Regions from separate parts of the Pseudomonas sp. IzPS59 genome, predicted to be linked through region 3. Evidence: predicted binding sites of a transcription regulator. Region 3 holds the regulator's gene; each other region holds the start of a gene.
The links. Region 3 encodes FliA, which starts transcription of late flagellar genes. Its sites were predicted from a motif close to CTAAAGTTTNNNNNNNNNNNGCCGNTAA; they were not measured.
Positions count from the first base shown of each region.

Region 1 (5,691 bases), 2.9 Mb from region 3:
CTGGTGCTCGGTCAACTGATTCTGGTCATGCACCCGGGCCTGGGCCTGGAACTGCTGATGCTGGTCGCCCTGTGTTTTGCCCTGTGTCTGGTGCCGGTGGCACTCACCCGGCGGATTCACCCGGCGCCGTTGCATCCGGCACCGATGGAGCCGCGCTTCTTCATCAAGCGCGTGCCGCAGTCGCTGAGTACGGTGCTCGGGGCAGGGCTGATCATCGGTTCGTTCTACGGTCTGGCGCCGCTGTATGCATCGCAGCAGGGGTTGTCCACCGAGCAGGTCGGCCTGTTCATGGGTACCTGCATTTTTGCCGGGTTGCTGGTGCAGTGGCCGCTGGGCTGGTTGTCCGACCGCTATGACCGGGCCTTGCTGATCCGCTGCTTCGCCGGGTTTCTGGCCGTCGCCGCATTGCCGCTGGCGATCATGCCGCAGGTGCCGCTGGAGATTTTATTCATTGTCGGCTTCCTGTGTTCGCTGGTGCAGTTCTGCCTGTACCCGCTGGCCGTGGCGTTCTCCAACGACCATGTCGAAGGCGATCGGCGGGTATCGCTGACGGCGATGCTGCTGGTGACCTACGGGGTCGGTGCCAGCATCGGGCCGCTGCTGGCCGGTGTGTTGATGAAAATGTTCGGTAGCCAGAGCCTGTATGCGTTCTTCACCTTTTTCGCGCTGGTACTGGTGTGGCGCATCCGGCCGAAAGCCGTGACCAACCTGCATCAGGTCGACGACGCACCGCTGCATCACGTGGCGATGCCGGACAGCATGTCCAGTTCGCCGCTGGTGGCAGCACTCGATCCACGAGTAGACGAGCAAGTGGTGCAAGAGCAGATGCAGACCACGGTTGCACCTGAACCGGCACCCGAGCCCGCCACTGAACCTGAATCACCTGTTGAGCCGGATGCCGGCAACGACAATCCTGCACCGGACATCAGTGGCGCCAGGCCTTGATCCGGAAAAACCACCAGGCATAAAAAAACGGGCAGTCACCGCAAGGGACTGCCCGTTTTTCATGGTGCATGCGAATCAGAGATCGTCTTTGTCGAAGCGCCGTGCTTCACGTTGCAGCTGATAGACGAAACGCTCGACGTTACGCGCTGCCGGGCCGCTGATGTTGTGAAAGCGCAGGCCGGCGAACGTGATGTTGAGTTTTTCTTCGAAGTGCAGGTAACGCAACTCGACCGCCGCCGGCTGGTTGCCGAACAGCGGCGGGGCGATCAGGCGATCGTAGACCTGGCCCAGTTGCAGGCGGTCGGTGATGTCACCTTCGAAACGCAGCTTGCAGCCGGTGGCGGAGATATCCAGCAGCTTGCCACCAATCGGCGACTTGAGCTTTTCGCCACCCAGTTCGACGCTCACCAAGTCGGTCAGCTTCAGTGCGGCGCGGAAGGCGTTGCGGCGCTGGTGATAGACCACTTCGGTGGGCATCTCGCCGACATAGAAGCGGTCACCGTCGGATTCCTTGATGTCCAGCGTGCCGGTGTATTCCCAGGCGATGCGTACGCCTTCGTGAAAACCTTCGACCTTGAAGGGTTCGCCAGCCAGCAGGAAGCGCTCGCCATCGCGCGGGATCATTTCGTCCAGGGCAATGGTGGCGGTTTCCCGGTCGACCTTGATCAGGTAGCTCTGGAAGCGCTGGCTGCGCTCGTGAAAGGTGATGATCAGCGGATCGTGGCTCTCTTGCAGCTGGCGCAGATTGCTGGAGATCTCCAGGGGCGTGGTAAGCACCTTTGGGGGCTGCGGAGCGTCATCATTGGACACGTTAAATCAATCTCCAGACAAATTTTGACTACGGCTGGCCAGTATTTTGCCAGCATGTATCGCGCGTTGATAGGGCGCAAGCATAGAAGAAAGAATCACGCCTGGCTGAGCGCGCGCGGTTTCTGCAGTTTGGAGAAGGTGCCGCTGGCATCGTAGAGCGCGGGAGGCTCGCCACCGGTGAGGATTTTCAGCTGATTGGCCGTGGCGGCCTGCTGCATCACGATCGACTGGCCATTCTTGACATTGGCCGCCTGGCACTGGGCGATCAGGTCAGTCAGTACATCGCTCTGGTTCAGCAACTGATCGCCGATGCTCGACTGGCTGGCCAGTTGTTCCAGGCCCTGGCGGTCGAGCGACAGATTGAGGCTGGCGAGGATTTCGCTGCGCTTGCGGCCATGCTGCTCGAGCAGAATGATCAATGCCTGTTTGCGCGCCAGAATTTCTTCCAGCAGGGGCATGTCGCGACCGTGCAAGGCGAGGGACTCGGTATGCAGTAACTCCAGCAGTTGTTGAGCTGGAGCAAAGTCGTCGGTGATCAGTTGCAATAAAGTAGTGTCGTGCATGGCTGGCCTTGGGTTTTAAGCGTCCAAAAGCCTGGCGCAGGCCGAGGCCTAGCGCTGGGCTTCGAAGTTGAGCAGTTTGCTGGCTACACGGTTGCTGTCGACTTTGTAGCTGCCATCGGCAATCGCTGCTTTCAACTCGGCCACGCGGGCTTTGTCGACGGCAGGCTGATCGCGCAGCTTGTCAGTGACCTTCTGCAACTGTTGAGCCTCATTGCTGAGGTGTACCGATTCCCCGCTTTTTGCGGTACTGGCCTGTTCGGCCGGGGTATTCAGCGGCGCGGAAGTGCCGGTTTCGGCGGTTTCCTTGGGCGCGCTGGTACGTGTACTGCCCGTAAGTGACGAGGAGCTGTTCAAACGGCTGAAATCGATGACCATGTTAAAAACCTCTGGGAATTTGGACGCTTGCCATGTTCTCGGCCATCCCCTGGAAAACTTTAGGCTCTTTTACCAATAAGCCTGCATGCGCCGCACAGATCCTGCTGCGGCACAGTTTAGGGAACAGCTCAGGTTGGCGCCAGTTTTCTGCGCGATCACTCACGAGGCTTTCCTGTCATTGCTCCAGTCGTTGCTCACATTGCCACTTCCACCTGGCCCGGCGCCATGACCTGCGCCTTGATGACCCGTTGGGAATTGAGGTTTTTCACTCGAATCTGTTCTTTCAGGCCGCCATTGGACAGGGCCTCGCCCGGCATGCGCACGGCCAGTGTGCCGCTACGGGCGGTAATCACCACTTGATCGCCTTTGCGAACGACTTCCGCCTGTTCCAGATGCACAAGGGTAATCACTTGATCGGCGACCGTTGGTCGGGTCAATTTCTGCCCGATCGCCTCATCCACCGACGTCAGGAAACCCTGATTGATCTGACTGACATCATGCTCGCGCAGGGTCACGTCCTGGGGCTCGATGATGCCGGCGCGCTTGAGCGGGCGAGTGGTGGTCACGACCTCGCGAAACAGGCGGACTTGAGCGGGTACGAACACGGTCCAGGGGGAGGCGCCTTCACAGCGGACCTTGACGGTCACACGACCCAGAGGACGCCCCGGACTCTCCAGGGACGCTGTCAATTCCTTGTCGCACATAGGCATGCGCATGCGCGGATCGAGCTGCTTGACCTCGATTTCATAACGCCCTTCCGTTTGACTGGTAGCCAGATAGTCTTCTACGGTGAATTCAAGAAAGCCCTGAGTGACGCCGATAAGCATGTCAGGCAAGGTAACCGCATCAGCACTGGCAGGGCTGCCCGCGAAAAACAGGCAAGCGGCAGACACCGCGCAAAGTCCTCTGCGGATAGGGGATGTCAGGCGTCGGAAAAATGTCGTTTGAATGTTCATACGAGTTAAAAAGCAAGCGCCGTGCCGTTTAGCAATGAATGTGCGTCGCAACAACACTTGGCGTTGGTGTAGGAGTCTGGGCATGGCTGGTGTAATGGATTCGGTGAACCAGCGCACGCAACTGGTAGGGCAGAATCGCCTGGAGCTGTTGTTGTTCCGTCTCGACGGCCAGCAGCTCTACGGGATCAACGTGTTTAAGGTTCGGGAAGTGCTGCAGTGCCCGCAACTGACGTTGATGCCCAAGTCCAGTCCTGTCGTGTGCGGGGTGGCGAATATCCGGGGGGCGACCATTCCGATCCTCGATCTGGCAATGGCGACCGGCTCCGGTGCGTTGAAAGACAAGAACAGTCCGTTCGTGATCATCACGGAATACAACACCAAGACCCAGGGTTTCCTGGTGCGCTCGGTGGAACGTATCGTCAACATGAACTGGGAAGAGATCCATCCGCCACCCAAGGGGACCGGTCGCGATCATTACCTGACCGCTGTGACTCGGGTGGACAATCAGTTAGTCGAAATCATCGACGTCGAGAAGGTGCTGGCGGAAGTCGCACCGACGCCGGAAGCGATTTCGGTCGGCGTTGTTGATGTCGAGACCCAGAGCAAGGCATTGTCGTTGCGGGTGCTGACGGTCGATGACTCGTCGGTGGCGCGCAAGCAGGTGACACGCTGCCTGCAGACGGTCGGTGTCGAAGTGGTGGCACTGAACGACGGCAAGCAAGCGCTGGATTACCTGCGCAAGCTGGTCGATGAGGGCAAGAAGCCGGAAGAAGAGTTCCTGATGATGATCTCCGACATCGAGATGCCGGAGATGGACGGGTACACCCTGACGGCGGAAATCCGCGGCGACCCTCGCATGCAAAAGCTTCATATCATCCTGCATACTTCGTTGTCGGGTGTGTTCAACCAGGCGATGGTCAAGAAGGTCGGTGCCGATGACTTCCTGGCCAAATTCCGTCCTGATGACCTGGCATCCCGGGTAGTCGACCGGATCAAAGCAGCAGATATCAGCTAGGGACTTTCCGTCCCTGGCGGTCAACACGATTTAAGAGGCGGCATCATTTGTCTACGGGTAATTTGGATTTCGAACAGTTCCGGGTCTTCCTGGAAAAAGCCTGTGGCATTTTGCTCGGTGAAAACAAGCAGTACCTGGTCTCGAGCCGTCTCAACAAACTGATGGAGCAGCAAGGCATCAAGTCCCTGGGTGAGCTGGTACAGCGCATCCAGACCCAGCCGCGCAGCGGTTTGCGCGAGCAGGTGGTCGATGCCATGACGACCAACGAAACCCTGTGGTTTCGTGACACCTATCCGTTTGAAGTCTTGAAGAACAAGGTGCTGCCCGAGGCGATCAAGGCCGCTCCCAACCAGCGTCTGCGGATCTGGTCGGCGGCCTGCTCGTCGGGTCAGGAACCCTATTCGCTGTCGATGTCGATCGACGAGTTCGAGCGGACCAACATCGGTCAGTTGAAGATGGGCGTGCAGATCGTCGCCACGGATCTGTCCGGCAGCATGCTGACCAACTGCAAGACCGGCGAGTACGACAGCCTGGCGATCGGTCGCGGTCTGTCCGCCGATCGTCTGCAGCGCTACTTCGACCCGAAAGGGCCGGGGCGCTGGGTGATCAAGGCGCCGATCAAGAACCGGGTGGAATTCCGCTCGTTCAACCTGCTCGACAGCTACGCCAGTCTTGGCAAGTTCGATATCGTGTTCTGCCGCAACGTGCTGATCTACTTCTCCGCCGAGGTGAAGAAAGACATCCTGTTGCGCATTCACAGCACGCTGAAGCCGGGCGGTTATCTGTTCCTCGGCGCTTCCGAAGCGCTGAACGGTTTGCCGGACCATTACCAGATGGTCCAGTGCAGCCCGGGGATCATTTACCAGGCGAAGTGACCGGCACCGGCAACAAAAAAACGGGAGTCCTCAGGGGCTCCCGTTTTTTTATGCCTGAGGGTTTTTGCGGCGGCGGCAAGCGGCAGAAAAGCGGCATCCGGCGGAAACCCGTTGCCGCTTTTCTGGCATTGCCGCCTTGCCGATCCCCTGCA
Region 1 is NZ_CP062251.1:4,709,866-4,715,556, reverse strand. Features, by position in the region: gene IF189_RS21130 (MFS transporter) at 1-945, shown strand, start outside; gene IF189_RS21125 (flagellar brake protein) at 1,021-1,755, opposite strand; gene IF189_RS21120 (flagella synthesis protein FlgN) at 1,851-2,318, opposite strand; gene flgM (flagellar biosynthesis anti-sigma factor FlgM) at 2,367-2,693, opposite strand; gene flgA (flagellar basal body P-ring formation chaperone FlgA) at 2,888-3,649, opposite strand; gene IF189_RS21105 (chemotaxis protein CheV) at 3,732-4,664, shown strand; gene cheR (protein-glutamate O-methyltransferase CheR) at 4,712-5,539, shown strand.
Region 1: flgM (flagellar biosynthesis anti-sigma factor FlgM) is a predicted target of FliA. The motif match lies at 2,729-2,756, and genes of this name have one in related genera.

Region 2 (5,691 bases), 1.2 Mb from region 3:
TCGTGCCGCCACCGCCGCCGCCGTGACCGGCACTCATGCCGGGCAGGCCGTTTGGATTGGTCAGGACGTTCATGCCGGGCAGGCTGGAATCAACCCCGATGTTGCCGCGAATGGATGAGCCACTGGCTACACTGGCAAAGTCACCGTCATTGAGTTCGGTGCTGGTCATCGCCTGATTGATGCGACCGGAAGGGTTGGCATTGACGGTGGTGGGATAGGGGTCTTTGCCGAAAGCGCTGCGTCCGATCGGAATGGGCTGGACGTCGCGGTTGAGTACGATCACGCCATTGCCTTCGGCCTGAACGTTGAAACTGAGGAATGTGCTGGCTGCTGATCCGATCAGCAGAAGGCAAGTGAAGGCTTTGTTGATGTTTCCCACGGCGGCAATTCCTTCTTCAGTGGGCTGGCCCAAGTCAGCGTTGTGAAGGAGAGAGCGAAAGCTGTGCCGGTTTTTAAATGTTCTTGGATTTCAACGGGTTGGCTCGAAGGTGTGCAGGGCTGATACAAAACCTGTTTCAACATTGAAACAACGCGTCATCGGTACAAGCGCCCATACCTGTTGCAAAGCTCTGGAACAAGGGTTTGCGAGCAGGTGTTTCACTGGCGTAACAAGTCGGGTGACAAAGCGATGAAGGCCGTTGAGACGGGCACTTTGCACCGGGGGGAGTGTTTCAGGAACGGACACTTCTGCCCCGGGACGGGGGACATTGACCCGAAAACCGGGTCAGCCTTCCAGCAAGGTCCGTACGGCGTCGAAGGCTTGGGTCTGCCGAGCGGCCCAGTCGCCCTGAATGATCCTGACGGGCTGGTGATGTTGCTCAAGCCAGGCCTTGGTGGCGTTGAAGAACCCCAGTCGTTCACTCAACTGCGGCTGGCAGCGCTGGCCATCGTCGGTCCAGTCGATCTGCTCCGGGGAGAGCAACAGGTGCAGGTCGTAATGACGCGCCAGCAGTTCCGGTTCCAGCCAGTCCGGACAGTCGCCGAACAGCGTCTGACTCCAGAGAATATTGCTCAACAGATGAGTGTCGAGAATCAGCAACGATGGCTGCTGCGCTCGCGCCTCGTCTTCCCACTGCAACTGGTCGCGGGCAATCTCGGGAATGTCTGCGAGGCAGGTGTCCCGAGGATTCTGCTCGATGAACCAGCGCACATATTCATCCACCCGCAAACCGCCGAACTGTTGCTGCAGGCCGGCCGCCAGCCAGCTCTTGCCGGTGGATTCGGGCCCGGTCAGGACAACGACTTTCATGCGCGCAACGCTGGATCGGCGCGCCATTCCCGCCAGCCCTGCACCGCGATCAGGGTGAAGAGGGCGTACAGCGCAGCGGTGAGGTAAAGGCCCTTATAAAGGAACAGGCCGACGAAGATCACATCCAGCACGAACCACAGCGCCCAGCATTGCAGGCGTTTGTGGGCCATCCAGAACTGCGCAACCAGGCTGAAAGCAGTCAGCGCCGCGTCGAGCCAGGGCTGCGCGGCATCGGTCCAGTGCGCCATGGCTGCGCCTAGCAAAAGGCTGCCGGCGGCGCCGATGGCCAGCCCTTGCAGAATCGAACGGGAGTCGAGCCGGCTGACCTCACGCCCGTCATGCATCGTCCCGGCCCGGGTCCATTGCCACCAGCCGTAGACTTGCAACGCGGCGTAAACCACTTGCAGCAACATGTCCGAATACAGCTTCACCTCGAAGAAGATCCAGCTGTAGAGCAGCACCATGACCAGCCCGATCGGCCAGCACCAGGGGTTCTGTTTGACCGTCAGCCAGACGGCGATCACACCGAGGGCGGCGGCAAACAGTTCGAGCCCGGACATGCAAGATCCTTGGAGGGAGTAAAAGAGGGAGCGGATTGTACCCAAAAACCGGTGGGAGTGAGCTCCCACCGGTGACCGGGATCAGACGCGGAACTGGCGCAGCAAACCGTTCAGTTGTTCGCTCAACTGGCCGAGCCGTACGCTGGCGGCGCTCGATTGCTCGGCAGCCAGTGCGGTACTGTGGGACAGGCCGGCAGCCTGGGTGACGTTCTGGTTGATGTCCTCGACCACGTGCGCCTGTTGCAGGGTCGCACTGGCGATCGAGGCGTTCAGGCCATTGAGGTTGCGCAGCGCCTGGCCGATGGCATTGAGGCTGGCGCCGGCCAGTCCGGCCTGCTCGATAGTCAGTTGCGACGCCTTGCTGCTGTCGCCGATCACTTTCACCGCGGCTTCGGAATGATTTTGCAGGCGCTCGATCATCGACTGGATTTCCGCCGTGGATTTCTGCGTGCGTTGCGCCAGCAGACGAACTTCATCGGCCACCACGGCAAACCCCCGGCCCTGTTCGCCGGCCCGGGCGGCTTCGATGGCGGCGTTGAGTGCCAGCAGGTTGGTCTGCTCGGCAATCGAACGGATCACTTCCAGAACGCTGCCGATCTGGGTGCTTTCCGTCGCGAGCGTACGAATAACTTCGACGGCCTGATCGATGGTGCCGGACAGCTTGTCGATCTGTTGCAGGCTGCCGTCGATGTTGATCTGGCCCTGCTGCGCCTGGGCTTCGGCATCGCGCATTTCGCTGGCGGCATGCTCGGCGTTCTTCGCCACATCCTGCACGCCGTAGGTGACTTCGTTGATGGCCGTCGCCACCAGTTCCATCTGCTGTGATTGTTGCTGGCTGCGTTGTTGGGCCTGGCTCGCGTCGTTGCCCAGTTCAGTGGAGGACTGGCCCAGCGCGCTGGCCGACACCTGCAAATCGCCGATCACCCGGCGCAGCTTGGCGGTGAAGGCATTGAAGTGATGCGCCAGTTGCGTGACTTCGTCCTGGCCGTGGGTATCGAGGCTGCGGGTCAGGTCGCTTTCGCCGCTGGCGATGTTGGCCATGGCGTTCACGGTTTCCTGCAACGGGCGGACGATGCTGCGGGCAATCAGAATCACCAGCACGCCCATGATCAGCGCGATGACCAGCCCCACAACGGACGCCTTGATGACCTGGCCCTGAAACTCGGCCTGCACATCGTCGACGTACACACCGGAACCCAACACCCAGCCCCACGGCTCGAACAGTTTCACGTAGGAGGTCTTGGCCACCGGCTCACTGGCACCGGGTTTCGGCCAACGGTAATCGACCATGCCGGCGCCCTTGGCCTTGGCGATGGCGACCATTTCGTTGAACACCGCAAAGCCGTCCGGGTCGCGGATCGCCGAGAGGTTCTGGCCTTCGAGCTTGGGATTGGTCGGGTGCATGACCATCACGGGTGTGAGGTCGTTGATCCAGAAGTAGTCGTTCTGGTCATAACGCAGGCCGCGAATCGCGGTCAGCGCCTGTTTCTGGGCGGCGTCGCGGGTCAGGGTCCCGGCCGCTTCCAGGCCCTGGTAGTAGGTCAGCAAACCGCTGGCGGTCTGCACCACATGCTGGGTTTTCTGGGCCTTGGCGTGATACAGGTCATCGTGGATCTGCTTGAGCATCAACAGGCCCAGGGTCAGCAGCATGACCACCGCCACAATCAAGATGAGCCACAAGCGTCGGCTGATCGACACACTGCGCAAGCTGTTCATAACGCTGTCACTCCGGTTTCTTTTTCTTGTAATAAATCACCGCCAGCATCCAACCACGTTTCAGTGGCCGGGCATACGCGACCCAAGTCGTAGAGCGCGGCAGCGCGATTACGGCTTGTCTGTTAGGATTTCGGCCCCGTGGGTGAAAACCTGAACCCAAGTTGCCATTTCACGGAATTTTGACCGTTTCGTGTGGATCCTTGGCGCGCGGAATCGGTACAGCAACAAACCGCTACGCTGATCGCAGTGAACGTAAAAAAATACTATCGGGGCATGCCTGAGCGCATCGCTCTTTGGGGGATTGATGGACCTTTGGACCGCCTTGCAGGCACTGATTCTTGGAGTTGTAGAAGGGCTGACGGAGTTTTTGCCCATTTCCAGTACCGGACACCAGATCATCGTCGCCGACCTGCTGAATTTCGGCGGCGAACGCGCCATGGCGTTCAACATCATCATCCAGCTCGGCGCGATTCTCGCGGTGGTCTGGGAGTTTCGCCGCAAGATTCTCGACGTGGTCATCGGTTTGCCGACCCAGCCGAGTGCCCGGCGCTTTACCGCCAACCTGCTGATCGCCTTCCTGCCCGCCGTGGTGCTGGGCGTGATCTTTGCCGATCTGATTCACAAATACCTGTTTAACCCGATCACTGTGGCGACGGCGCTGGTGGTTGGCGGGTTCATCATGTTGTGGGCCGAGCGTCGGCAGCATGAAGTGCACGCCGAAACCGTGGACGAAATCACCTGGAAAGATGCGCTGAAGGTCGGCTTCGCCCAATGTCTGGCGATGATCCCGGGCACCTCGCGCTCCGGCTCGACCATCATTGGCGGCCTGTTGTTCGGTCTGTCGCGCAAGACTGCCACCGAGTTTTCGTTCTTCCTGGCGATGCCGACCATGGTTGGCGCGGCGGTCTACTCGGGCTACAAGTACCGCGCGCTGTTCGTGCCGGCGGACTTCCCGGTGTTTGCCATCGGTTTTGTCACCGCATTCGTTTTCGCCATGATCGCCGTGCGCGGTTTGCTGAAGTTCATCGCCAGCCACAGCTACGCGGCATTCGCCTGGTACCGGATCGTGTTCGGCCTGTTGATTCTGGCGACCTGGCAGTTCGGCTGGGTGGACTGGGCGGCGGCCAAGGCATGAGTGACTCCCGCGCACGCCGTCCGGATCGCGGCCCGTCCGGTGGCAGCATCCAGCATTTGAAGTTGAAGCTGGTGGTGCTGCTGATCGTCTGCGCGTTGCCGCTGTTCGGTTCGCTGTCGATGTGGCTGCGCGGGATCTCGTTGGTGCCGCTGGCGGCCTACGGGATTGTCAGTGTGCTGGCCTTCTTCCTGTACTGGGCCGACAAGCGCAAGGCCCGCGCCGACGCCTGGCGCACTCCGGAAAACGTCCTGCACGCCGTGGAACTGGCGGGCGGCTGGCCGGGGGCATTGGTCGCCCAGCAAGTCTTCCGGCACAAGACGCGCAAGGTGTCGTTTCAGATTCTGTTCTGGGTGATCGTCGCGCTGCACCAGGTGTTCTGGATCGATCAGTTGTTCCTCGGTTCGAACCTGTTGGCGCTGGGGTAGGGTTACAGCAGCAAACCCACCTGGGTTTTCTTCGGCAATTTGCTCACCACCAGTTGATGAGAGCGTTGCAGCAATCCTCGCAGTTCCTCGGCGCCCAAGGGGTAGGGCGGGTGCATGATGATCCACTGCGCCCGCGCCAGATACGGCGCCGGGTGAATGCCCGGTCGGTCGCAATGGCCGAGAAACAGATCCTTGTCGACCTTGAACGCCAGCGACTCGCCGCGCAGCCCCTGCAAGGCGAACATCTTGTTGCCGGCAATCGAGAACACCCGCACACCGCCCCATTTGTAGTCTTCCCGGGCGCCGGGTAATGCCAGGCAGAAATCCGCGACGTCCTTCTCGCTCATCTTTCCTTGTTTCATAACAGTCGCTCTCCACAGGCATTGAACGATTCGACCAGATGATCGATCCACGCGCGCACCGCCGGCATCACTCCACGCCGGTGCGGATACACCGCTTGCAGCCAGCCGCCGGGCAATGACCAGTCCGGCAGTAACTGCACCAGCGTGCCGTTGTTCAGCTCCGCTTCGCAATACATCATCGGCAGCAGAGTGAAACCCTGGCCGGCCAGCACGCAAGCCTTGCGCACGATGAAATCGTCGATGC
Region 2 is NZ_CP062251.1:2,982,344-2,988,034, forward strand. Features, by position in the region: gene IF189_RS13325 (hypothetical protein) at 1-379, opposite strand, end outside; gene IF189_RS13330 (AAA family ATPase) at 725-1,249, opposite strand; gene pnuC (nicotinamide riboside transporter PnuC) at 1,246-1,809, opposite strand; gene IF189_RS13340 (methyl-accepting chemotaxis protein) at 1,891-3,525, opposite strand; gene IF189_RS13345 (undecaprenyl-diphosphate phosphatase) at 3,830-4,660, shown strand; gene IF189_RS13350 (DUF1294 domain-containing protein) at 4,657-5,085, shown strand; gene IF189_RS13355 (MmcQ/YjbR family DNA-binding protein) at 5,088-5,447, opposite strand; gene IF189_RS13360 (LysR substrate-binding domain-containing protein) at 5,444-5,691, opposite strand, start outside.
Region 2: IF189_RS13340 (methyl-accepting chemotaxis protein) is a predicted target of FliA. The motif match lies at 3,653-3,680, and genes of this name have one in related genera.

Region 3 (5,691 bases):
CAAGGCTGGATAGCAAATCGTCCACATCGTCCTGACCGGACACAACGTCTTCTCGTTTATCGGCATGAATCTGCGGACCTTCACCCTGCGAGAGATGTTTTTGTGGATCTTTTTCAGCGAGCATCGCCGCACGGTCATGTTCGATGCCCGCAAAGCGGTCAACCTGACTGGCCATAAGGACGAGTTTGAGCAGATTGCTTTCGACTTCGGTGACCAGTTGGGTCACGCGCTTGATCACTTGACCGGTGAGGTCCTGGTAATCCTGGGCCAGCAGGATGTCGTTGAGGTTGCTCGACACCGCGCGGTTGTCCGCGCTGCTGCGTGCCAGAAAACCGTCGACCCGACGCGCCAGTTCGCGGAACTCTTCAGCCCCGACTTCGCGGCGCATGAAACGTCCCCAGTCGGCACTCAACGCCTGGGCTTCATCAGCCAGACCATTGACCACCGGCGTGGCGCTTTCCACCAGATCCATGGTGCGGTTGGCCGCAGCTTCGGTCAGCTTGACCACATAGCCCAGGCGCTCGGTCGCATCAGTGATCTGCGACACTTCCTCGGCCTGCGGCATGTGCGGGTCGATCTGGAAGTTGACGATTGCACTGTGCAGTTCGCGCGTGAGCTTGCCGACTTCCTGGTACAGGCCACGGTCACGGGTCTGATTGAGCTCATGGATCAGTTGCACAGCGTCGCCGAACCTGCCTTTTTCAAGGCTTTCGACCAGTTCGACCGCGTGTTTTTTCAGCGTCGACTCGAAGTCGCCCTGTGAAGATTCTTTATGCTCCATAGCTCCCCCGCGCGTCATCAGCCGATGCGTTCGAAAATCTTCTCGATTTTTTCTTTCAGCGCCTGAGCCGTGAAAGGTTTGACCACGTAGCCGTTAACGCCGGCCTGGGCCGCTTCGATGATCTGCTCGCGCTTGGCTTCAGCGGTCACCATCAGCACCGGCAGGTGCTTGAGTTTTTCATCGGCGCGCACGTGACGCAGCAGGTCGATACCGGTCATGCCGGGCATGTTCCAGTCGGTCACCAGAAAGTCGATGCTGCCGCTGTTGAGCACCGGAATGGCGGTGGTGCCATCGTCGGCTTCAACGGTGTTGGTGAACCCGAGGTCACGCAACAGGTTCTTGATGATCCGCCGCATCGTTGAGAAGTCATCAACGATGAGGATTTTCATGTCTTTGTTCAATTCGACCTCCAAGCAGTCTTAAACGCGTCCAGCACCTGAACGCGCCATTTCAATCAATCCGGCAAAGCACTCGATGACTGTCTGGAGCACAACAGAGCAAGACCGGTGCCGTTCACCACCGCACCAGCCTCGTTCGCAGTGTCCCCACACTGCCTTCAGCGCGCTCGCCACTCCCCCAAACGCCCCCGCAAGCGGGCCGCGCACTGGCTGTGTAACTGGCTGACCCGCGATTCACTGACACCAAGGACTTCACCGATTTCCTTGAGGTTCAGCTCTTCGTCGTAGTACAGCGCCAACACCAGTCGCTCACGCTCCGGCAAATTGGCAATCGCGTCCGCCAGCGCCGCCTGGAAGCGTTCATCTTCCAGATCGCGTGACGGCTCAAGATGAGCACTGGCGCCATCCTCGTGCAGCCCTTCGTGTTCGCCGTCCTGCAACAGGTCGTCGAAACTGAACAGTCGGCTGCCCAGGGTGTCGTTCAAAATCCCGTAGTAATCGTCGAGACTCAACTGGAGTTCGGCCGCAACCTCGTGATCTTTAGCGTCACGGCCGGTTTTAGCTTCAATCGAGCGAATCGCGTCGCTGACCATACGGGTATTGCGGTGAACCGAGCGCGGTGCCCAGTCCCCCTTGCGTACTTCATCGAGCATCGCGCCGCGGATCCGGATGCCCGCGTACGTTTCGAAACTGGCACCCTTGCTGGCGTCGTATTTGGTCGAGACTTCGAGCAGGCCGATCATCCCGGCCTGAATCAGGTCTTCGACCTGCACACTGGCCGGCAACCGCGCCAGCAAGTGGTAGGCGATGCGTTTGACCAGTGGCGCGTAACGCTCGATCAGCTCGTACTGCGCGTCACGCGCCGACTTTTTGTAAAGGTTCATACCGCTGGCGGTCATAGCACAGGTCCTGCCGTTTGCTGCACGAGGCGCTCGACGAAAAATTCGAGATGGCCGCGCGGGTTGGCGGGCAGCGGCCAGGTGTCGACCTTTTGCGCGATCGCCTTGAATGCCAGTGCGCACTTGGAACGCGGGAAGGCTTCATAGACCGCACGCTGCTTCTGCACCGCCTTGCGCACGCTTTCGTCGTAAGGCACCGCACCGACGTATTGTAAGGCGACGTCGAGGAAGCGATCCGTGACCTTGGTCAACTTCGCGAACAGGTTGCGACCTTCCTGCGGGCTCTGGGCCATGTTGGCCAGGACGCGGAAGCGGTTCATGCCGTAATCGCGGTTGAGCAGCTTGATCAGTGCGTAGGCGTCGGTGATCGAGGTCGGCTCGTCGCAGACCACCAGCAACACTTCTTGCGCCGCGCGAACGAAACTGACTACCGAGTCACCAATACCCGCAGCGGTGTCGATCACCAGCACGTCGAGGTTGTCGCCGATGTCACTGAATGCCTGAATCAGACCGGCATGCTGGGCCGGGCTCAGGTGAACCATGCTTTGCGTGCCGGAAGCGGCCGGCACGATGCGGATCCCGCCGGGACCTTGCAACAGCACGTCGCGCAGCTCGCAGCGGCCCTCGATCACATCGGCCAAAGTACGTTTGGGCGTCAGGCCCAGCAGAACGTCGACGTTCGCCAGACCCAGGTCGGCATCCAGCAGCATGACCCGACGGCCAAGCTCTGCCAGCGCCAGGGACAAGTTCACTGACACGTTAGTCTTGCCGACGCCACCTTTGCCGCCGGTCACCGCGATCACCTGTACGGGATGCATGCTGCCCATGTTATTTCTTTACCTTGTCTTGCATAGACGGAGGCCACATTACTGGCTGCGCGTTCACAACCGGAACAATGCGTGGCAGACCATCGATGTAGGTACAAAAACTGTTCATTACCTCAGCCAACCTGCTTGGTCGGGCTGTGGTAGATATCAGCGAACATGTCAGCCATGGCTTCTTCGCTGGGTTCTTCCTGCATTTGCACGCTGACGGCGCGGCTGACCAATTGATGACGGCGCGGCAGATGCAGATCATCCGGAATCCGTGGGCCATCGGTCAGGTAGGCGACCGGCAGTTCATGACTGATCGCCAGGCTCAGCACTTCGCCAAGGCTGGCCGTCTCATCCAGTTTAGTCAGGATGCACCCGGCGAGCCCGCAACGCTTGTAACTGTGATAAGCGGCGGTTAGAACCTGTTTCTGGCTGGTGGTTGCCAGTACCAGATAATTTTTCGACCGAATGCCACGACCGGCCAGGCTTTCCAGTTGCATGCGCAGTGCCGGATCGCTGGCCTGCAGGCCGGCGGTGTCGATCAGCACCACGCGTTTGCGCAGCAGAGGATCCAGCGCCTGCACCAGGGACTGGCCCGGGTCGACGTGGGTCACCGACACATTGAGGATCCGGCCCAGGGTTTTCAACTGTTCCTGAGCGCCGATGCGGAAACTGTCCATGCTCACCAGCGCAATGTTCTGCGCGCCGTACTTGAGTACGTAGCGGGCAGCCAGTTTGGCGAGGGTGGTGGTCTTGCCCATGCCGGCCGGGCCGACCATGGCAATCACACCGCCCTCTTCCAGCGGCTCGACTTCCGGTGTGGCGATCATCCGCGCCAGGTGCGCCAGCAACATGCGCCAGGCCTGACGAGGCTCTTCGATATCGCTGGTCAGTGCCAGCAGGTCGCGGGACAACGGACCGGACAAGCCGATGCGCTGCAGACGGCGATACAGATTCGCCTGAGCCGGACGGCTGCCTTGCAGCTGATTCCAGGCCAGGGTGCCGAGCTGAACTTCCATCAGCTCGCGCAGGCTGTTGAGTTCGAAACGCATCGAATCCAGCGCACGCGGATCGACGCCAGCGGCAGCCGGCGCAGGTGCCGGGGCTGGACGGGCCGGTGCGGCGTACGTCGGTTCTGTCAGAGGCTCGGCAGCCGTCAGCGGCAGGCCGGCGGTCAATGGCAGACCGGAGAACAACTGGCGATTGGTGTTGCCGTCGGCCTCACCACGCATGCTCAGCTCGGCCTGGGCGGTGACGATGCGCGACTGAGTCTTGCGCAGCTCGTCTTCGAGTTCCATGTTCGGAACCCGTGGCGCCAGCGCCGACAGTTTGTAATCCAGCGCCGCCGTCAGCTCGACGCCGCCGGCAATGCGGCGGTTGCCAATGATGGCGGCATCAGCGCCCAGCTCATCACGAACCAGCTTCATGGCCTGACGCATATCGGCGGCGAAAAAACGCTTAACTTGCATAAACCACTACCTCAGCCGTTGGGCCCTACTGTCGCAACGATGGTCACTTGCTTGTTGTCCGGAATTTCCTGGTAGGCCAGCACATGCAGTCCGGGAACTGCCAGGCGACCAAAGCGCGAGAGCATCGCGCGAACCGGGCCTGCTACCAACAGGATCACCGGCTGACCTTGCATTTCCTGACGCTGCGCCGCTTCGATGAGCGAACGTTGCAGCTTCTCGGCCATGCTTGGCTCCAGCAGAACGCCCTCTTCCGAGCCTTGTCCTGCCTTCTGCAGACTATTGAGCAATATTTGTTCCAACCTTGGCTCCAGCGTGATGACTGGCAGCTCGGACTCAGTCCCTACAATGCTTTGGACGATTGCACGGGATACGCCAACCCGCACAGCGGCCACCAAAGCGGCGGTATCTTGACTCTTGGCGGCATTGTTGGCGATGGCTTCGGCAATGCTGCGGATGTCGCGCACCGGCACGTGTTCGGCGAGCAGCGCCTGCAACACTTTCAGCAGCTGCGACAACGTGACCACACCCGGCACCAGCTCTTCCGCCAGTTTCGGCGAGCTCTTGGCCAGCAATTGCATGAGTTGCTGCACTTCCTCGTGGCCGATCAGCTCGCTGGAGTGCTTGTACAGAATCTGGTTCAAGTGGGTGGCGACCACGGTACTGGCGTCCACCACGGTGTAACCGAGCGATTGCGCCTGGGCGCGCTGGCTGACTTCGATCCACACCGCCTCCAGGCCGAAAGCCGGATCTTTGGCGGTGATGCCGTTGAGCGTGCCGTAGACCTGCCCCGGGTTGATCGCCAGTTCGCGATCCGGGTAGATCTCGGCCTCGGCCAGAATCACCCCCATCAGGGTCAGGCGATAGGCGCTCGGTGCCAGATCGAGGTTGTCGCGGATGTGCACGGTCGGCATCAGGAAGCCCAGATCCTGCGAGAGCTTCTTGCGCACGCCCTTGATCCGCGCCAGCAACTGGCCGCCCTGATTGCGGTCCACCAGCGGAATCAGGCGATAGCCGACTTCCAGGCCGATCATGTCGATGGGCGTCACGTCGTCCCAGCCCAGCTCTTTGGTTTCCATGGCGCGGGCTGGCGACGGCAGCAGTTCCTGCTGACGCTTGACCTCTTCCAGCGCCTGCACCTTGGCCACGTTCTGCTTCTTCCAGAACAGGTAAGCACCACCGGCAGCCAGTGCGGCCATGGTCAGGAACGAGAAGTGCGGCATGCCCGGCACCAGGCCCATGACCGCCATCAGACCGGCCGCCACCGCCAGCGCTTTCGGCGAAGCGAACATCTGGCGATTGATCTGCTTACCCATGTCTTCCGAACCGGAAGCA
Region 3 is NZ_CP062251.1:1,780,169-1,785,859, reverse strand. Features, by position in the region: gene IF189_RS08085 (protein phosphatase CheZ) at 1-781, opposite strand, end outside; gene IF189_RS08080 (chemotaxis response regulator CheY) at 799-1,170, opposite strand; gene fliA (RNA polymerase sigma factor FliA) at 1,338-2,078, opposite strand; gene fleN (flagellar synthesis regulator FleN) at 2,075-2,905, opposite strand; gene flhF (flagellar biosynthesis protein FlhF) at 3,019-4,359, opposite strand; gene flhA (flagellar biosynthesis protein FlhA) at 4,371-5,691, opposite strand, start outside.

Region 4 (5,691 bases), 1.2 Mb from region 3:
CTTCAGGTCCTTGAACTCGTAGTACACCGGCTGGGTGAAGATCATGTCGTAGATCAGCGCCGAGTTCCATGCGACCTGAGTCTTGCCTGGGCCATTGCTCAGGCCGGCGAGCATGTCCACCCAGCGGTCGAATTCAGGTTTCCAGCGGCCGTCGTAATAGGTGCTGCGCTCGTAGTCGCGGATACCCTGGGCGGTGACTTTCAGTTCGCGCTGATACCACTGGTCAACGCTGCGATACGGCACGCCGAGGGCTTTCCAGTCTTCCAGGCCGATCGGATTGACCAGTGCCAGTTGCTCGACCTGATCCGGGTATTGCAGGGCGTAGCGTGTGGCCAGCATGCCGCCGGTGGAATGACCGAGCAGGGTGGCTTTCTGGATGCCCAGCGCCTTGAGCAATTGCTGGGTGTTGGCCGCCAGTTGCTGGAACGTGTACTGGTAATGATCGGGTTTGCTGGAGGTACAGAAACCGATCTGATCCGGGGCGACGACCCGGTAACCGGCCTCGCTCAGGGCCTGGATCGAACTGTCCCAAGTCGCGCCGCAAAAATTCTTGCCGTGCATCAGCACCACGGTGCGCCCGTTGGCCTTGCCATGGGCGGCGACGTCCATGTAACCCATCTGCAGAGACTGGCCCTGGGACTGAAAGGCAAAGTGCTTGAGGGTGTAGGGATAATCGAAACCCTGCAGTTCCGGGCCGTATTGCGGGCCTTCGGCGTGAGCCAGCAGGGGCAGGGCAGCGGTCAACAGCAGGCCGGGCAGCCAGCGGGTCAGCGACACAGACATGGGACAACTCCACAGGAAATCGGCCGATGCTGGAACGGCCGGATTAGGGCGACGTTAAACACAGGCAATGCCGGCGCCCGATCGTTCAACCGAGCCAGCCCAGGGTGAGCATGGCCAGCACGCCGTAACGGGCGCCTTTGGCGAGGGTGACGATCAACAGGAATCGCCCGAGCGGTTCGCGCATGACCCCGGCAATCAGCGTCAGTGGATCACCGATGACCGGCAGCCAGCTGAGCAGCAGCGACCAATGCCCATAACGCTGATAGTGAGCGCGGGCGCGGTCCATGTGCTTGGGGCTGACCGGAAACCAGCGCCGATCCTGAAACCGCTCCAGTCCGCGTCCCAGCCACCAGTTCACCAGCGAGCCAAGGACGTTGCCCAGCGTCGCCACCGCCAGCAGCCCCCACAGCCAATAACGATCGCTGACCAGCAACCCGACCAGCACCGCCTCCGATTGCAGCGGCAACAGCGTCGCCGCGCCAAACGCGGCCAGGAACAGCCCGAGATAACCCGCCGTCATCAATGGGCCGGGTAATCCGCCACCACCACATCGGCACCGTCCTTCTTGAGGCCGATCACTTGATAGGCATCGCTCATGCCATCCATTTCCATGCCCGGCGAGCCCATCGGCATGCCCGGAGCAGCCACGCCAAGCAGATCGTCACGCTTGCTCAGCGCCAGCACCTGTTCAGCAGGCACATGGCCTTCGACGAATTTGCCGTTGATGATTGCGGTGTGGCAAGACGCCAGACGAGGTGGCACACCGTGTTGTTGCTTGAAGCTGCTCATGTCGCTTTCGACGTGATCTTCGACCTTGAAGCCGTTGGCTTCCAGATGGCTGATCCACTTTTTGCAGCAACCGCAGTTCGCGTCGCGATGGACTTCGATCGGAATGAGGTCGGCGGCTTGCGCCAGGGAGGAAAGGAGCAGGGCGCTCAGGGCGGCCAGACGCAGAGGGTTTTTCATGCAGGGTTCTCGACTCGGGTGACGGTCAAAAAGAACGCATTTTGACCGGTTTTTCCGACCGGGCATCAACGGAGTGTTTCCAGTTGATACAAGGCAGGCCGCCAGCATGATCGTAGATCAAAGCTGACAGCCGCCTGAGTGCGAGATGACAAGTTCGTCAGCTGACCTTGAACCGACCCATGATTGCGCTCACCCGACCGTTGGCCTCCAGGAGCTGGCGGGTATTGGTTTCACTGGCCTGACCGCTTTGTACCAGCTCATCCACCATGTGGCGGATCTGCACCATGCTGCGGTTGATCTCCTCGGTGACGGCGCTCTGCTGTTCAGCGGCGGTGGCGATCTGGGCGCTGAGGCTGTTGATATGGCTGACGGAACCGGCCATGTCATCGAGTCCGGTGGTAACGCGTGCGGTGGCATCGGCAGCCGACTGGCAACTGGCCTGAGTGTTCTCCATGGCGCTGACCGAGGAACTCACGCCCTGAGTCAGGCGGGTCAGCATTTCGTTGATTTCCGAGGTGCTGGCCTGGGTCCGGGCGGCGAGGGCGCGTACTTCGTCGGCCACCACCGCGAAACCGCGACCCTGTTCACCGGCCCGGGCGGCTTCGATGGCGGCGTTCAGTGCCAGTAGGTTGGTCTGGCCGGCGATGGCGCCGATCACACCGAGGATTTCGGTAATGCGCTGGGCGTCCTGCTGCATGTTTTCGACTTTGTGGGTGGCGCTGGCCACTTCATCAATCAGCGCCACGACGCTGCTGGTGGCTTCGCCCACCACGACCCGAGAACGGTCGGCGTTTTCGTTGGCACGCTGGGTAAACGCAGCGGTTTCGGCAGCGTTCTGCGCAACGCTTTCGGCGGTCGAACTCATCTCGTTGATGGCAGTGACGGTCTGGTCGGTTTCCGAGGCATGGCGCAGCAGGATCTGGCTGGTATGTGCCGAGGTGCGTTGCAGGTTGTCGAGGCTGGAAGCCATGGCGCCGGTGGCCTGGGTGACTTCGCCGATCATGTTCTGCAGGTAGGCGATGAAGGTGTTGACCGAATGACCGATCGCGCCGAGCTCGTCTTCGGCGCGGATGGTGATGCGGCGGGTCAGGTCGGCGTCGCCGCTGGACAGCGAATCGATGTTGGCCTTGAGCGCTTTCATGCGCGCAACCAGTTGGCGAATCGCGTAGACCTGCAGCAGCACCAGCAGGATTACCAGCGGAATCTGCAACAGGCTCAGGCTGCTGAGTACGTCGTCACGTTGTGCGGTAAGCATTTTGGTCGGCAGGGCGGTGGCGAGGAACCATGGCGTGCCTTCGATCGGGCGCATGAAGAAAGTGCTGGCTACGCCGTTGTTGTCGAATTCGACACGCTGGGCCTGATCACGTTGTTGCAGCCCAGCCTTTACTTGGCTGGCGAATGGCGAACCGGCGGCCAGCTCGCTGATGTTTTTCAGCACGATCGGGCCGTTGATGCGCGAGCTGTTGCTGATGATCTTGCCGTCGGCCTCGACGATCAGCATTTCGGCGTTGAGGTCTTTTTCCTTGCGGGCCACCAGGTCGTTGAAGAAGCCCAGGGTCACGTCGATGGTCGATACGCCCCAGGCGCTGCCGTTTTTCTGGATGGCCATGGCGCAGTTGGTGCGCGGTTCGGCGCTCGCATCATCTTTATAGGCAGCGGCCCAGGCGCATTGGCCGCGCGGGGTCTGCATACCGCCCTTGTACCAGCTCTGGTCGTAGTAGTTGGGTGCCGCGTCGCTGTTCCAGAAAGTATTCACGGCGAGCTTGCCGGAGCTGTCGCGGTGCCAGAACGTGCTGAACTTGTTGCGACCCGCCTCACGCTGGCCGGGCAGCGGCCAGATACCGCCGCCGAACACCTTCAGTTCACCGTACTGATCCACCAGCCCAGGCAGCACTGTATCGATGGCGGCGCTGTCGAGTAGCGGGATGGTCTGGGTGATGCTGCGCTGCTGGGATTGAACCTTGTTCAGTTCGCCCTGGATCTGTTCGGCGACTTCGGCGATGCGGTTGAGCACCACTTGCTCTTCGGTATGCCGCAGCTTGGGGGCGACGAGTTGGCTGATACCCACCACGGTCAGGACCGACAGCAACAGGATGAACAGAACCAGAAACAGCGTATAGCGAGCCTGAATGGTACGGAATGCGGGCATGGAGACCGGTCCTTCGTTTCTTGTTAGGGGCGAGGAGTAAAGCAGTAGGGGGATCCCTTACATATCGTCGCTGCGGGAGGAAGCTTTAGGTACTCACGTACTAAAAAGTGCTGAAGCGAAAATCGGCAAGTAACAGACCCGACACATTCAAACTAACCAGCCCGTTCGTTAGAGTAAAAATTCGATTTATAACGGGCTGTATAAATGCCTGAAGGCCCATGGCAGCGGTACTTCTGTGTGTTTGTATCGAGAATGTACGAAATTTGTAAAAAAGTGAAAAACAGATTGGTGCCATCGGTTTGCCGGCCGATACTCCGGGCAATTCAAGACGTTTCACAAGGATATTTTCATGTTCTTTCCGCAAGGAGCACGCTCATGACCGTTGGTTATACCGGCGCCTGGCAGCCCAAGGCAGGTTTGTTGGTCCGCGATAATTCGCCATCGAGCAAACCGGTTTCGCAAAGTGTGAAGGTCAAGCAGATGCTGGCGAAAGTCGGCAACGATCCGACCGTACTCAACACCCGGGAGATGGATAAGCAGGGGATCCACAAGAGCGTCAAGGGTTTCGACCCGGAAAACGTGACACCCAAGCAACTGGGTAAACTGACTGACTTCCTGCGCAGTCGGGGACTCATTACGGATATCACGGCGATGACATTGCTCAATGCCGGTGACAAGTTCGATCGTTTCGGCATTCAGAAAGACCCGGACACCAAGTTCAACGCGCTGGAGTATTTCGCCACGCAACTGGACACGATCCAGAACAACAATCTGAAGGGCAACAAGTACGCCAACGGGCTGATTCCCGAGTACAAGAAAGCCATTTACGTGCTGCAAAGCCTGAAGGTCTATGGACAGGGTGGCGACCGTCCGCCACCGCCGACCGACAAAGGTGTCAGCGCCAAGGCATGACCCTGCAGCGACAAGCCCCCGACAAGGGGGCTTGTCGTTATTGCGCCACGCTCGCTGTTTTCCCTTGCAGGTCATCGTGCAGCCGCTGCATGTGCGGGCAAATCAATGTCAGCGAGGGAGGTTTTGCGCCGCGATGAAACAACGCCAGCCATCCTGCTCCTCGTTCATCCGGCGCCAGTCCGGTGAACACGAAGCCTGCCGTCGTCAGCGCGTGCAACGCGCTATCAAACCCCTTCGCCAGCCTCAGCCGGATTGAAATGAGCCAATGCGCCGGCAGTTCCTGCAACTGCTTGAGCAAACAGCCATCCAGTGCCCTGAAAGTCCCTTCATAACGACCCCACCGCTGTTCAAGATGTACCGGATCGCCCACCCATGGCGCAGCCTTTTCCTGTGTCCCGAACACACTGCACATCTGCAGCATGAAGTCCCGACAGCTGTCGGGCCATGCCAGTGCCGGTAGCGGCCGCCGGTGTCCATCAATGGGCAGGTAACCGATGACGAGCGACTCCCGTGCCGAGGCGTCATGCGGAGACGGGACACCGTCGGGCAGCCATCCCGTATTGTGAAAGCCGAGGCCGGCTGCCATGCGCTGGGTGTAGGGGTGACAGGTCACCTGTCTGATCGTCACGCCCCGGCATCCCAGCGTCCGGGCATCGATCAACAGCTGGCGCCCCAGCCGGGTGGCAACATTCTGGCCACGGGTTTCGGAGGCAACCACGCTGAGCGCCAGTTCGGCGACAGGCGAATCGTTGGCGCGAAGCAATGTCGCGTTCCCCAACACTTGATCTCCGGTCACCGCCACCCGTGAATGCCAATGACCTTGCGCATGGTTGCGGTCAATCATGCAGGGCAGATAGACGTGGGCCTGGGCGTAGAGGTCG
Region 4 is NZ_CP062251.1:2,931,265-2,936,955, forward strand. Features, by position in the region: gene IF189_RS13090 (alpha/beta fold hydrolase) at 1-783, opposite strand, end outside; gene IF189_RS13095 (YqaA family protein) at 869-1,303, opposite strand; gene IF189_RS13100 (DUF411 domain-containing protein) at 1,303-1,749, opposite strand; gene IF189_RS13105 (methyl-accepting chemotaxis protein) at 1,907-3,898, opposite strand; gene IF189_RS13110 (hypothetical protein) at 4,274-4,810, shown strand; gene IF189_RS13115 (GNAT family N-acetyltransferase) at 4,848-5,691, opposite strand, start outside.
Region 4: IF189_RS13105 (methyl-accepting chemotaxis protein) is a predicted target of FliA. The motif match lies at 3,960-3,987, and genes of this name have one in related genera.